2 regions of the Streptomyces sp. NPDC018031 genome follow, and region 2 is predicted to be linked to the other one. Evidence: predicted binding sites of a transcription regulator. Region 2 holds the regulator's gene; the other holds the start of a gene.
The links. Region 2 encodes HrcA, which represses chaperone genes, less so after heat shock. Its sites were predicted from a motif close to TTNGCACTCNGNNNNNCNGAGTGCNAA; they were not measured.

Region 1 (4,413 bases), on a different contig from region 2:
GGTAGCGGCCCCGGGCGGCGGTCGCCGGACGACCTCCCGGACCCGGACGACCTCCCGGACCCGGACGACCTCCCGGACCCGGACGGCCGCCCGGACCCGGCGGGCCGGCCGACCCCGCGGGCCGGCCGACCCCGCGGGCCGCCGGTCAGGCCCGCACCGGGTGCCCCAGCAGCATGCTCGGGGCACCCGCCACCCGGGTGAGGAAGACGGTGCAGGAGTGCGGCCCGGCGAGCTTCAGCTTGCGGCGCAGCTCCTCCGGTTCCACCGCCGAGCCGCGCTTCTTCACCGTCACCACCCCCACCTCGCGGTCCCGCAGCAGCGCCTTGAGCCGCTTCAGGTGGAACGGCAGCACATCGGTGATCTCGTAGGCGGTGGCGAACGGGGTCGGGACGGCGTCGTCGGCGGTCACGTAGGCGATCGTCGGGTCGAGCAGACCGCCGCCGACCTCCTCGGCCACCTCGGCGACCAGGTGCGCGCGGATCACCGCGCCGTCCGGCTCGTAGAGGTAGCGGCCGACCGGGCGGACCGGTGGGTCGGGCAGTCCGCGGCCGGTCAGCGAGACCCCGGCCGGCAGCAGTGTGGCGCGCCGTACCCCCGGCTCGGTGCCGAACCACAGCACCGCCTCCTTCACGTCCCCACCGTCCGAGATCCACTCCGCCTCGGCGTCCTCGGGGACGGCCTCGTGCGGGATGCCCGGGGCGACCTTGATGGCCGCCCAGCGCGCGGACCGGGCGGCCCCGACGGCGAAGGACAGCGGCGGCGAGTACGCCTCCGGATCGAAGATCCGGCCGCCGCCCCGCTGCCGGCCGGCCCGGCGGGCCGGGTCCACGAACACCGCCTCGTGACCGCCGGTGTCGAACTCCAGGACGTCCGCGCACTCGACCGTCAGCAGCTCGGACAGCTCCAGCGCCGCGGCGTTGGCGCGGGCGGCCGCGCAGGTCAGCGGGGAGCGGTCGACGGCGGTGACCCGGATGCCGCGCCGGGCCAGCTCGATGGCGTCGCCGCCGATGCCGCCGCACAGGTCGGCGACGCTGGCGGGGCCCAGGGCGGTGAACCGGGCCGCCCGGTAGGCGGCCACCGAGGCGCGGGTGGACTGCTCCACCCCGTCCGGGGTGAAGTACATGCGGTACGCGTCGGGGCCGAACTTCGCCGCCGCCCGCTGCCGCAGCCGGGCCTGGGTGAGCGCCGCGGAGACCAGCCCGGCCGGGTGGTCGCGGCGCAGCCGGGTGGCGGTGGCCAGCTCGCCCGCCGGGTCGTAGTCCCGCAGTTCGGCGAGGAGCCGCTGCCCGTCGGCGGTGAGCAGTTGGTCGAAGGCGTCAACATCCACCCCGTCATTCTCCCCGCCCGGAACCCGGCCGCCGACTCCCGCGTTCCTCCGGGTGAACCGCCCGATCGCCCGCCGCGGCCGCCGTTCCCGCAGGTGGGGGCCGACGGGGCGGCCGGCGCGGCGCGTCCCGGGGGCGCGCGGTTCGAAAGACGCGCCCGGCGAATTGGCACTCTAGTTGACTGAGTGCTAACCGCGTCCTAGGCTCAGGGCTGGCACTCCTCAGTGGGGAGTGCCAAACACAGCGACGGGCAGGTCCGGCACCCGCGACGACGGATCCACCTGGTCGCCACCTCAGATCAGTTAACCCCGTGAGATCTCCGAAGGGGGAGGTCGGATCGTGACGACCGCCAGCTCCAAGGTTGCCATCAAGCCGCTCGAGGACCGCATCGTGGTCCAGCCGCTCGACGCCGAGCAGACCACGGCCTCTGGCCTGGTCATCCCGGACACCGCGAAGGAGAAGCCCCAGGAGGGCGTCGTCCTCGCCGTGGGCCCGGGCCGTTTCGAGGACGGCAACCGTCTTCCGCTCGACGTCTCCGTCGGCGACGTCGTGCTCTACAGCAAGTACGGCGGCACCGAGGTGAAGTACAACGGCGAGGAGTACCTCGTCCTCTCGGCTCGCGACGTGCTCGCGATCATCGAGAAGTAAGTCACCGAAGACTGCCCTGAACTGCGCCCCTGGTCCCTGCGTCTGCTGTGTTCACTCACTGCGTGGCCGGGGCCGGGGCGCAGTTCGCGTTCCGAGGCGGTGACGGCCGCCGCTGCCGCGGCCGGAACCGCAAGAAGAGGACCCGAAGAGAGCTCCCATGGCGAAGATCCTGAAGTTCGACGAGGACGCCCGTCGCGCCCTCGAGCGTGGCGTCAACAAGCTTGCCGACACCGTGAAGGTGACGATCGGCCCCAAGGGCCGCAACGTCGTCATCGACAAGAAGTTCGGCGCCCCGACCATCACCAACGACGGCGTCACCATCGCCCGTGAGGTGGAGATCGAGGACCCGTACGAGAACCTGGGCGCCCAGCTCGTGAAGGAGGTGGCGACCAAGACCAACGACATCGCGGGTGACGGCACCACCACCGCCACCGTGCTGGCCCAGGCGCTGGTCCGCGAGGGCCTGCGCAACGTCGCCGCCGGCGCCTCCCCGGCCGCCCTGAAGAAGGGCATCGACGCCGCGGTCAAGGCCGTGTCCGAGGACCTCCTCGCCACCGCCCGCCCGATCGACGAGAAGTCCGACATCGCCGCCGTCGCCGCGCTGTCCGCCCAGGACAAGCAGGTCGGCGAGCTGATCGCCGAGGCGATCGACAAGGTCGGCAAGGACGGTGTGATCACCGTCGAGGAGTCCAACACCTTCGGTCTGGAGCTGGACTTCACCGAGGGCATGGCCTTCGACAAGGGCTACCTGTCCCCGTACTTCGTTACCGACCAGGAGCGCCTCGAGGCCGTCCTGGACGACCCGTACATCCTGATCAACCAGGGCAAGATCTCCTCCATCCAGGATCTGCTGCCGCTGCTGGAGAAGGTCATCCAGGCGGGTGGCTCCAAGCCGCTGCTGATCATCGCCGAGGACGTCGACGGCGAGGCGCTGTCCACGCTGGTCGTCAACAAGATCCGCGGCACCTTCAACGCGGTGGCCGTCAAGGCCCCCGGCTTCGGCGACCGCCGCAAGGCGATCCTCGGTGACATCGCCACCCTCACGGGTGCCACCGTCATCGCCGAGGAGGTCGGCCTCAAGCTCGACCAGGCCGGTCTGGACGTGCTGGGCACCGCCCGCCGCGTGACCGTCACCAAGGACGACACCACCATCGTCGACGGTGCGGGCAACACGGACGACGTGTCCGGCCGCGTCGCGCAGATCAAGGCCGAGATCGAGGCCACGGACTCGGACTGGGACCGCGAGAAGCTCCAGGAGCGCCTGGCCAAGCTGGCCGGCGGTGTCTCCGTGATCCGCGTCGGTGCCGCCACCGAGGTCGAGCTCAAGGAGAAGAAGCACCGTCTGGAGGACGCCATCTCCGCGACGCGCGCCGCGATCGAGGAGGGCATCGTCTCCGGCGGTGGCTCCGCGCTCGTCCACGCCGTCAAGGTGCTGGAGGACAACCTGGGCCTCTCCGGCGACGAGGCCACCGGTGTCTCCGTGGTCCGCCGCGCCGCCGTCGAGCCGCTGCGCTGGATCGCCGAGAACGCCGGCCTCGAGGGCTACGTGATCACCTCCAAGGTGGCCGAGCTCGACAAGGGCCAGGGCTTCAACGCCGCCACCGGCGAGTACGGCGACCTGGTCAAGGCCGGCGTCATCGACCCGGTCAAGGTCACCCGCTCCGCCCTGGAGAACGCCGCCTCCATCGCCTCCCTGCTGCTCACCACCGAGACCCTCGTGGTGGAGAAGAAGGAAGAGGAAGAGGCTGAGGCCGGTCACGGCCACGGTCACGGCCACTCGCACTGATCCGGACCGGCTGACGCCGGAGAACCGGACCGGCTGACGCCGGAGAAGGTGACGCGAGCGAGCGTTCAGGCCCGGTGCCCCCGTCGCGGGGGCACCGGGCCTGTCGCGTAGCGGGCCGCGGCGCGCCCGACCCGCCGTGCGGACACCCCGGCGCGCCGGGGCGCGCGGGGGGCCGGGCCCGGCGTGGCAGGCCGCCGCGGGGCGGGGGCCTGCCACGCGACGGCCCGCCGCGAGCCGGTCGCCGAGGGCGGGGGCCGGGGCTACCCGGTCACCTCGCCACCAGACCCAGCTGCCGCATCAGCCCGAACAGGTCGTAGTTCCACCGGCCCTCGGCGATCCTGCCGTCGGCGAAGCGGAACTGGGTGGTGCCGGTCATGGTGCACCGCTTGCCGGAGGGGGCCAGGCCCATGAACTCGCCGTGGTGGGTGCCCCGCCAGGTCCAGCAGGTGACCACCTGGTCGCCCTCGGCCAGCTGGTCGTCGATGGTGAAGTCGAAGTCGAAGGCCGACCGCCAGCCGGTGACGTCCTGCCGTATGGCCTCCCGGCCGACGGTGGTCTCCCGGTCCTTGATCGGGTCGTGGTCGCGGTAGCCCTCGGTCAGCAGCTCGTCGATCAGGTCCAGGTCGCCGCCGACCGCGACCTCCTGGTAGAAGC
Region 2 (4,413 bases):
AACAGGTTCACGCCGAACGGCCGGTCGGTCTGTCCGCGGAGCTGTTTGATCTCCTCGTACATCGCTTCCGGCGTCTTGTAGCCCGCGGCGAGGAAACCGAGACCGCCGGCCTCGGAGACAGTGGCGGCGAGGTGAGGGCAGGAGGCGCCACCGGCCATGGGGGCCTGCACGATCGGATACCGAAAAAGATCGGTCAGCGCAGAGGACATGAACACATCGTGTCACGTTCCCGGCACCGACCCGTAACGGCCTCGGGCGAGTGGCGGAGCCGACCCCACCGGCCCTGATCCGCCCGCCGGCCGCGGACGGCAACGGCGTCGCGGCCCGTCCGGCGGCTCGGTGGCCACCGGTCCGGGCCGCGTGGGCCGTGGGCCCTAACGCCCGTTGAACGCGTCCTTCAGGCGCGAGAACAAGCCCTGCTGGCCTGGCTTGAACTCGCCCGTCGGTCGCTCCTCGCCGCGCAGCTTGGCGAGCCGCCGCAGCAGCTCCTCCTGCTCCGGGTCGAGCTTGCTCGGCGTCTGCACCTCGACGTGCACGACGAGGTCGCCGCGGCCGCCGCCGCGCAGATGCGTCACACCGCGCTGGTGCAGCGGGATCGACTGGCCGGACTGGGTGCCGGGCCGGATGTCGACCTCCTCCAGACCGTCCAGCGTCTCCAGCGGCACCTTGGTGCCCAGGGCCGCCGCGGTCATCGGGATGGTGACCGTGCAGTGCAGATCGTCCCCGCGGCGCTGGAAGACCGGGTGGGAGATCTCGTGGATCTCGACGTACAGGTCGCCGGCCGGGCCGCCGCCGGGGCCGACCTCGCCCTCGCCCGCCAGCTGGATCCGGGTGCCGTTGTCGACACCCGCCGGGATCTTCACCGTGAGGGTGCGGCGGGACCGCACCCGGCCGTCACCGGCGCACTCCGGGCACGGCGTCGGGACGACCGTGCCGAAGCCCTGGCACTGCGGGCACGGCCGGGAGGTCATGACCTGCCCCAGGAAGGACCGCGTCACCTGCGAGACCTCGCCGCGGCCGCGGCACATGTCACAGGTCTGGGCGGAGGTCCCGGGGGCCGCGCCCTCGCCGCTGCAGGTGGTGCACACCACGGCGGTGTCGACCTGGATGTCCTTGGTGGTGCCGAACGCGGCCTCGTCCAGCTCGATGTCGAGCCGGATCATGGCGTCCTGGCCCCGCCGGGTACGCGAACGCGGGCCGCGCTGCGAGGCGGTGCCGAAGAACGCGTCCATGATGTCGGAGAAGTTGCCGAAGCCCGCGCCGAAGCCACCGGCGCCGGCGCCGCCGGTGCTGGACAGCGGGTCGCCGCCGAGGTCGTAGACCTGCTTCTTCTGCGGGTCCGACAGCACCTCGTAAGCGGCGTTGATCTCCTTGAACCGCTCCTGGGTCTTGGGATCCGGGTTGACGTCCGGGTGCAGCTCCCGGGCGAGCCGGCGGAACGCCTTCTTGATCTCGTCCTGTGAGGCATCACGCCGCACGCCCAGGACTGCGTAGTAGTCCGTCGCCACTTACGACTCCGCCAGGATCTGTCCGACGTAACGTGCCACTGCGCGTACCGCTCCCATCGTTCCGGGGTAGTCCATGCGGGTCGGTCCGACCACGCCGAGTTTCGCGACCGCCTCGTCGCCAGAACCGTAGCCGACCGCGACCACGGACGTGGAGTTCAGCCCCTCGTGGGCGTTCTCATGCCCGATGCGCACGGTCATGCCCGAATCCTTGGCCTCACCCAGCAGCTTGAGCAGGACGACCTGCTCCTCCAGCGCTTCCAGCACCGGTCGGATGGTGAGAGGAAAGTCATGTACGAAGCGGGTCAGATTGGCGGTGCCGCCGATCATCAACCGCTCCTCGGTCTCCTCGACCAGGGTCTCCAGCAGGGTCGCCAGCACCGCCGAGACGGTGCCCCGCTCCTCCGTCTCGAACGACTCCGGCAGGTCCTGCACCAGCTGCGGGACGTCGGCGAAGCGCCGCCCCACGACCCGGCTGTTCAGCCGCGCCCGCAGGTCCGCCAGGGCCGTCTCGCCGACCGGCGCCGGGCAGTCCACCATGCGCTGCTCGACCCGGCCGGTGTCGGTGATCAGCACCAGCATGACCCGGGCGGGCGCCAGCGCGAGGAGTTCCACATGCCGGACGGTGGAGCGGGTGAGCGACGGGTACTGCACGACCGCGACCTGCCGGGTCAGCTGCGCGAGCAGCCGCACCGTGCGCCCCACCACGTCGTCCAGGTCGACCGCCCCGTCCAGGAAGTTCTGGATGGCGCGGCGCTCCGCCTGGGAGAGTGGCTTGACGCCCGCGAGCTTGTCCACGAAGAGGCGGTAGCCCTTGTCGGTCGGGATACGGCCCGCGCTGGTGTGCGGCTGGGCGATGAACCCCTCGTCCTCCAGCGCCGCCATGTCGTTGCGCACGGTGGCCGGGGACACCCCCAGCCGGTGCCGCTCGGTGAGCGCCTTGGACCCCACCGGCTCCTCGGTGCCGACGTAGTCCTGGACGATGGCGCGCAGCACCTCGAGTCTGCGTTCGCTGAGCACGCGCTCACCTCCCTGCCCGGCCGGGCTCCGTGGGGCTCTCAGGGCCGCCCCGCTGGCACTCAGCTGCCCCGAGTGCCAAATCCTTCCTGAGTCAGTGTACGGCCGGGTCCCATGGCGGGGGCAAGAGCCGTCCCAGCCCCGGTGGACGGCCCGGCGCACGGCACAACCGGGACCGCACACGGTGGAGTCGGCCGCTCCCGGAGGGCCCGCGCCCCGCGGCACCGGACCGCCCCGCCCGCCGGGCGCCGGCCGTGCCGCCACCCTCCCCGGGCGCTAGCGTCTGCCCCATGGACAGCACTGCGGAACCGTCCGCGCACCGCACCGCCGAACCGGCCGGCTGGGAGCGCCTCGCGCCCGGCGTGGTACGCCGGCGGCTCCCCGGCTGGGACGAGACGATCGGCGCCGTCGCGGGCGAACACGGCGTACTCGTCATCGACACCGGCGCCACGCTGGCCGACGGGGCCATGATCCGCCGCGAGGTCACCGCGCTCTTCGGCCGGCGCCCCACCCATGTCGTGCTCACCCACCCGCACTTCGACCACGTCCTGGGCACCGCCGCGTTCGCCGGCTGCGAGGTGTACGCGGCCGTCGGGATGGCCGACCTGCTCCGCCGGGAGCGGGACGACCTGCGCGAGGACGCCCAACGGCACGGGGTGCCCGGCGACACCGCGGCGGAGGCCACCGACCTGCTGGTGATCCCGCACCACGAGGTGTCCGGGGAGCTCGTGGTGGACCTGGGCGGCCGCCGGGTGCTGCTGGCCAACGTGGGCCCCGGCCACACCGGCCACGACCTCGCGGTCCTGGTCCCCGGCACCCCCGAGGTGGTGTTCTGCGGGGACCTGGTCGAGGAGTCCGGCGAACCGCAGGCCGGGCCGGACGCGATCCCCGCCCGCTGGCCCGCCGCCCTGGACCGGCTGCTCGCGCTCGGCGGCGAGGACGCCCGGTACGTGCCCGGCCACGGCGCCGTGGTGGACGCCGCCTTCGTCCGCGCGCAACGCGACGAGCTGGCCGGTACGCCCGGCGGCGGACCCCCGGCGGCCGGTGACCGGTAACCGCCGCCCACCGGCGTGTCGCCACCGCGGCCTGCCGTTTTTTCGTATCGTCGGCCGGTGCGCAGCAGACGGTACGACCCCGACCTGACCCCTCCGTGGCAGCGGCAGGCCCCGGTGCCGGAGGTTCCCGCGGAGGCCGATCTGGTGGTCGAGGAGGTCGGCACCGGCTTCTGCGGCGCCGTCATCCGCTGCGAGAAGACCGCCCAGGGCCCCACCGTCACCCTGGAGGACCGGTTCGGCAAACACCGGGTCTTCCCGATGGAGCCGCGCGGCTTCCTGCTGGAGGGCAAGGTGGTCACCCTGGTGCGCCCGGCCGCCGCCGGGCCCGCCGGCCCCCGGCTGACCGCGTCCGGCTCCATCGCGGTGCCCGGCGCCCGGGCCCGGGTGGCCCGCGCGGGCCGCATCTACGTGGAGGGCCGGCACGACGCGGAGCTGGTGGAGCGCGTCTGGGGCGACGACCTGCGGATCGAGGGGGTGGTGGTCGAGTACCTGGAGGGCGTCGACGACCTCCCGGAGATCGTCCGCGCCTTCTCCCCCGGCCCGGACGCCCGGCTCGGCGTGCTCGTCGACCACCTGGTGCCCGGCTCCAAGGAGTCCCGCATCGCCGCCCGGGTCACCGGCGAGGACGTACTGGTCGTCGGCCACCCCTTCGTCGACATCTGGCAGGCGGTGAAGCCCTCGTCGCTGGGGATCGCGGGCTGGCCGGCCGTCCCGCACGGCCAGGACTGGAAGACCGGCGTGTGCCGGGCGCTGGGCTGGCCGGAGAACACCGGCGCCGCCTGGCAGCGGATCCTGGGCGCCGTCCGCTCCTACCGCGACCTGGAACCGGAGCTGCT

Region 1: groES (co-chaperone GroES) is a predicted target of HrcA. The motif match lies at 1,491-1,517, and genes of this name have one in related genera.

The regions. Positions count from the first base shown of each region.
Region 1 is NZ_JBIRFT010000001.1:1,142,253-1,146,665, reverse strand. It holds gene ACH4B3_RS04775 (MFS transporter) at 1-5, shown strand, start outside; gene ACH4B3_RS04770 (SAM-dependent methyltransferase) at 146-1,327, opposite strand; gene groES (co-chaperone GroES) at 1,665-1,973, shown strand; gene groL (chaperonin GroEL) at 2,131-3,759, shown strand; gene ACH4B3_RS04755 (ester cyclase) at 4,028-4,413, opposite strand, start outside.
Region 2 is NZ_JBIRFT010000007.1:294,350-298,762, reverse strand. It holds gene ACH4B3_RS19265 (nitronate monooxygenase) at 1-209, opposite strand, end outside; gene dnaJ (molecular chaperone DnaJ) at 375-1,508, opposite strand; gene hrcA (heat-inducible transcriptional repressor HrcA) at 1,509-2,525, opposite strand; gene ACH4B3_RS19250 (MBL fold metallo-hydrolase) at 2,813-3,577, shown strand; gene ACH4B3_RS19245 (DUF3097 domain-containing protein) at 3,635-4,413, shown strand, end outside.